2 regions of the Alteromonas nitratireducens genome follow, and region 2 is predicted to be linked to the other one. Evidence: predicted binding sites of a transcription regulator. Region 2 holds the regulator's gene; the other holds the start of a gene.
The links. The regulator ArgR, encoded in region 2, controls arginine synthesis, uptake and breakdown. The targets are predictions, from matches to a motif close to ANTGAATANNTATTCANT.
Positions count from the first base shown of each region.

Region 1: AB1N33_RS04325 (aspartate aminotransferase family protein) is a predicted target of ArgR. The motif match lies at 1,920-1,937, and genes of this name have one in related genera.

Region 1 is NZ_JBFNPK010000003.1:91,770-94,959, forward strand. Features, by position in the region: gene astA (arginine N-succinyltransferase) at 1-519, opposite strand, end outside; gene AB1N33_RS04325 (aspartate aminotransferase family protein) at 549-1,754, opposite strand; gene AB1N33_RS04330 (MBL fold metallo-hydrolase) at 2,164-3,190, shown strand, end outside.
Region 2 is NZ_JBFNPK010000020.1:14,784-17,973, reverse strand. Features, by position in the region: gene mdh (malate dehydrogenase) at 1-833, opposite strand, end outside; gene argR (transcriptional regulator ArgR) at 1,042-1,506, shown strand; gene AB1N33_RS14575 (TonB-dependent receptor) at 1,581-3,190, opposite strand, start outside.

The sequences.
Region 1 (3,190 bases), on a different contig from region 2:
ACCATTTTCATCACTAACACCCCGCATTTCTGCGATCACGGTTTCTGAGAAGCGCTCGCGGTGCTCCATCATGAAAAGGAAGCGAACTTTCGACAGGAAGCGGCCATTAATGCCGCCACGTGCCATTTCACGCAAAAACAGCGTACAGATTTCTGTAACCCCGGTGTAGTCGTTACAGAATGTCAGAATTTCCACGGTATTGTGGATATCCAGTTCCCGCGAGGCGTGTACGACCTTGCCTATATGGTAATGATAAAACGCATCGTCAAGGCCGACGGCCGCTTCAATGCCGGTTGTACCTACAACCTGGCCAGTCACGGTATCTTCCATAACAAACAGGTAAGACTCATCTCCTGGGCGGGTGACATTGGCTTTGGTAAATGTTGCCTCTGCCCGGGCAATCTTATTCCGCAAAAGTTCTTCGTTAACCGGCAGCGACGTAAAGCCGATGCCGGATTCTTCTGCTATATCGTACAGCGACGGATAATCCGCAGCCGTGATTGGGCGAATAATTTTCATGTTCGCTTACTCAACGTTAGTGTGGATTATCAGGCGTTTGCAATTTTCGCAATCGCACGTTCAAAGCGTGCCAGGCCTTCAACAATGTCTTCGTCGGGAATAACCAGTGACGGTGCAAAGCGAATAACGTTCATGCCCGCTACCAGACACATCAGTTTTTCGTCCGCTGCGGCCATCATGAAATCACGGGCACGGCCTTCGTAGTCACTGTTCAGTGCACAGCCAAGCAGCATACCCTTACCACGTACTTCGGCAAACACCTTGTACTTTTCATTAATTTTTTCCAGATGCTCACGGAACAGGGCTTCTTTCTTCAGCACCCCTTCTAAGATTTCCGGCTGATTGATGATGTCAAAGGCACGCTCGGCAACGGCACAGGCCAGCGGGTTACCGCCATAAGTGCTGCCATGGGTACCCGGCTTAAGATGCGCGGCAATCTCTGCTGTGGTCAGCATGGCACCAATCGGGAATCCGCCACCCAGTGATTTTGCAGTGGTCAGAATGTCCGGCGTCACGCCCAGGCCCATGTACGCATACAGGTGACCGGTACGGCCAACACCTGACTGTACTTCATCAAAAATAAGCAGAGCATTGTGCTTGTCACACAGTGCACGAACGCCTTTCACAAACTCTGGCTCAGGAGGAATAATACCGCCTTCACCCTGCAGCGGTTCCATCATCACTGCACAGGTTTTGTCAGAAATCATCGCCTCCAGTGCAGCCAGATCGTTATAGTCACAGTGATCAACCGCACCAGGCTTAGGACCGAAGCCATCTGAGTAAGCTGCCTGTCCACCCACCGTTACCGTGAAGAAGGTACGACCGTGGAAGCCACGGTTAAACGCGATGATTTGATTTTTTTCTTCGCCATGTTTGTCCAGCGCCCAGCGACGTGCCAGCTTGAGTGCCGCTTCGTTGGCTTCAGCGCCTGAGTTGGCAAAGTAAACGCGCTCTGCAAAGGTCGCGCTGGTCAGTTTAGAGGCAAGGCGCAGAGCCGGCTCATTAGTGAACACGTTACTCAGGTGCCACAGCTTGCTGCCTTGCTCATTGAGGGCGTTAACCAGCTCAGGGTGGCAGTGACCCAGCACATTTACGGCGATACCGCCGGCAAAATCGATGTACTCATTCCCGTCCTGGTCCCAGACGCGAGAGCCTTCACCGCGGACCGGTACCATGCTGGCCGGGTTGTAGTTCGGAACCATGACATCATCAAAAGTTGCGCGAGTAACTTTCATCTTTTTTACCTCATCTTAGGCGCCAGAGCCTTGTTAACAGGCTGTGTCTCAGCGCGGTTTTTAATCGAAATTGGTTAACATTATGCCATTTCTGCGTGTAAAAGTCTTGTGCAAGAATTGCTGCAGCCCTTTAAAAATGCGGTCTCTGGCTTAATTTGCAGTTTAAGTGAATAACTATCTACTTTTTGTGTGTTACCCGGTGGCCGGGTAAAACAGAATGCCAGACTATGGACGAGTAGCGAAAACAGGTACAGAGATTTCCTCCGCCGTTATGCATGAATATCCATAAAAAAACCTGTTAAGTGACGTTGACACGTTTCGTAACAGGATCCCCCGATTGCGTGCATTGTGACGTTATAGGAGTGTCCTGTACCATGCAGACTGGATTATTCTGTTCGCTGAGGGCGAAATGTATCTGCACCGATTTGTCGCGCTGATGCTTATGCTGTTTATCACAGGGGGCTGTGCTGTCTTTAGCGCGCCCAACCAGGTTACACAGATCAGTGGTGAAGAGGGGCCGGTCAGCCGTGCCAGTGACGGTCTTTATGACAATCTTGACCCGGGCCGAAAAACGTATCCGGTGACGTGTGAGGGCGATTGCTATCCGCCCACCGACGAGATTGTCTGCGAGGAGGCTACACAGCAGTGCCGGTATGTAGGCAACAACCTGACACCTGAGCTGGATACCGGGTTTACTGTCACCTGGCTGGGGCATGCCAGTTTTGTCGTCAGGTTACCGGATGATACCCGTTTGTTGTTTGACCCGGTCAGCGGTCAGTTTGACTGGCCGGTCGACTGGCTGCACGCCATGACGGGAGGGCATACCCGCTCATTGCCTTCCTGGCTGGATGAGCAAACGCTGGGAGCGGTTGATGCGGTGTTGTATTCACATCTGCATTATGACCATTTTAATAAGCAGGACATTGATAAACTCGGCAGCGATCCGGTGTACTTTGTGCATCAGGATACCGCCGGCTATTTCCCGGACGCCGGACTGAACATCAATGAAATGAGCTGGTTCAGTGAATACCCGCTGGGCGACGTCACTGTTCACGCGGTCCCTGCCCACCATTTTAACGGTCGTTACTACGTGCCGTTTCTGTACGATGACAACGATGATGCGCTGTGGGGCGGATGGGTGCTTGAGTACCAGGGGAAAACCCTGTTTTTTGCCGGTGACACGGGCTATTCAAGCCACTTCAAAACAATTCAGCAGCGGTACGGTGATATCGACGTCTGCCTGCTGCCGATTGCGTCGTATTATCATGAAGAATATGCAAACTGGTACCGCTATGTTCATACGACGCCGGAGGATGCGCTGGTGGCGGCCGGCGATTTAGGCTGCCGGGTGATGATCCCATGGGGGTATGGCAACGCCAGCTGGCAAATGGGAGACCATTCGTCTCACTCGCCGCTGTATCGGTTACTGAATATGC
Region 2 (3,190 bases):
ATCTCTTCGACACCGTTTGCACCCAGGCGCACCGGGTGAGCGAAGAACGCGGCATCATCACTGCCGTCAGTCTGTACATAAGTGTACTCAACCACATTTTCACCCTGCATCGCTGCAATCAGAGACAGGCAGAAGCGCGCTGCGGCCTGACCCATAGACAGTGTTGCAGAACCGCCACCGGCTTTCGCTTCTACCACTTCGGTACCTGCGTTCTGGATACGGGTGGTCAGGCTGGCAATTTCATCATCAGAGAACGTAACACCTTCAACCTGTGACAGCAGAGGCAGAATCGTTGTACCTGAGTGTCCACCGATTACCGGAACGTGTACCGCTGACGGATCCAGATCTTTCAGCTCAGCAACGAAGGTCTCTGCACGGATAACATCAAGCGTAGTCACACCGAACAGCTTGTTTTTGTCGTAAACACCTTTCGCTTTCAGTGTTTCTGCAGCAATCGCGACGGTAGTGTTAACCGGGTTGGTGATAATACCGATACAGGCATTCGGACAATGCTCTGCACAGCCCTCAACCAGCGCTTTAACGATGCCGGCATTGGTGTTAAACAGATCAGAACGGTCCATACCCGGCTTACGAGGTACGCCCGCAGGAATCAGCACGATGTCAGCGTCTTTCAGCGCTACGCCAAGATCGTCTTTACCGTGACCGGTTACTTTTACCGCTGTAGGGATGTGGCTAAGATCAACCGCAACGCCCGGAACAACTGGCGCAACGTCATATAACGCCAGGCTTGAACCTGCTGGCATTTGTGTTTTCAACAACAAAGACAGCGCCTGACCAATACCACCGGCAGCACCTAACACGGCTACTTTCATACCATTTCTCCTATGGGATTACTCAACTAATTTCGGGTCGTCACACTAATGCAACGACGGGGAAAACTCAATCATCTGATCGTCGTAGACGACATTATACCCGACAATCTGACAATATTCAGGAACGTGAATGATTATGCATTTAAATTGAAGAAAGTTCACCTGTACGGCACAATATCCCGACATTCATCACAGTAGTAACGGCAACATGGCGAATCAAAAGCAAGAACAACTTATTAAAGCCTTTAAAGAAATTCTCAAACAGGAAAGTGCCGGCTCGCAGGGCGACATCGTGTCTGCATTAAAAAGTCAGGGTTTTGATAATATCAGCCAGTCAAAAGTCTCACGTATGCTAAGCAAATATGGCGCAGTGCGTACCCGTAATGCACGTGGCGACATGGTCTACTGCCTGCCCCCTGAACTTGGCATGCCGACGGCTAAAAGCCCGCTGAAACAACTGGTTCTGGATATTGTACACAACAATGTCATGGTGATTATTCGCACCAGCCCTGGCGCAGCACAACTGATTGCCCGACTGCTTGACTCATTAAGTCAGAAGGACGGCGTACTTGGAACCATCGCGGGCGACGACACTATTTTCATTGCACCCGCCGATGTCAGCCGCATTGAAGAAGTCAGACAGCGCGTTGAGAACTTATTCGAGAGCGTCTGAATTATTTTTTATCTTTTTCTCGCATAAAAAAACCCGCCGAAGCGGGTTTTTTTATTGCAAGGTTGTCAGCTTGCTTAGAAGCTGTATTCAACACCTACACGTACTTCCCACAGCGACGCGTCACCGCGACGTGTTTCTGGGTTAGACGTGTCAAAGTCAGCTGTATTGAATGGAACGCGCTCGGCGATACCCCAGTCGTCGTTCAGGAAGTTTGTGAAGTTGTCGAACACCACAAACGCACTTGCACGATGACCATCCATCAGGCCAGGCAGTTGCTGCGTGATACGCAGGTCAACCTTGTTCCACCACGAACCGTCTTCACCGTTACGCTCGTAACCTGGAGGCAGTACGTTGTTGCTGTCCAGATACGGGTTGAAGTTGTAGATGTCGTTCACGTCAGTGCCGTTGTCATCAGAACGCGGGTATGTGCGGCTGAATGGCTTACCAGACTGAATCATACCGAACGCACCAAAGGTGGTTGGGAATCCATCAAACAGTTCAACAGTGTACGTCAGTGACGCAGTCAGACGGTGCTCAATGTTGTAATCAGACAGAGAGGCAACCTGCTCCTGCGGGTCAAAGAACGCACGGTTCTGGTAGTTAGAGAACGCGACAGAACTGGTCATTGGCTGAATATCTTCAGCATGGTTGTAAGCATAACCTGCAATCAGGCTGATGCCGTTATCCCAGTCTTTAGACACACCGAATGACACAGTGTAAGACATCGCATCTTCGTCAGAGTTAGTCAGCACAAATGATGGCATACGAACACTGTCATAGATTGGATAACCATCTGCGTTCGTGCCAACCTGCTCTAAGTCACCACGCAGAACGATAGCCTGGTCACGTGTCTGAGACACCAACAGATCTGCCTGCACGAAGTAACCTTCTTCGGTTTCATGCGTCATGCCGAATGCAAACTTCAGTTCAGACGGAATGTCGAAGCTTGGATCCAGGTAGTTAATTTCGAAGTTAGCGCCCTGACCAGCGGCAACTGCATCATACAGTTCACCAGGGATACCATAACCGGGTCCTGCCGGTGCACCGTCTTCCACGCCTTTCCATACGATATCGTCGTCAAACAGACTGCGTGAACCGTCGGTGTAACCGAAGTTACGGCCACGCTGACCGAACTGCAGTACATTGTTGTTTGAGAAGTTGTTAGACAACCATACGTTCGGGTTACCGCCAGAGAACAGACCCAGACCACCGTGTAGCTCAGTGCTGTCGTTCAGGTAGTAGTTGAAGCCGATACGTGGCTGGATCAGACCTTCGCCGTCCAGGTTTGCAGAGTTAGAAAAACCATATTCTGCTACAAACTCTGCATTCTCAGTAGGACGATCGCTTGACGTGTACCAGTCATAACGCAGGCCCACTTTCAGTGTCAGATCATCATTGAAGTTGAACTGATCCTGGATGTATGCCGCGTGGGTTTCATAGCCCCAGTCAGCGGCGGCATCTTCAGGGTTACCAGAAGGTGCGTTGTTGTAGTAAATCGCGCCTGGCAGACCGGCTTCAAACGCTTCAATGCTGCCGAAACGAATTTCTGTTTCAGTGTGCTGTACGAATACATTGAACACGTTCAGTGCTTCACGCTCGTAACCGAACGTCAGGTCGTGACCGTTATCTGTTGCGTAGTAACCGCGCAGGATCAGGCCGTCTACGTCGTAGTTCAGGTCGTTTG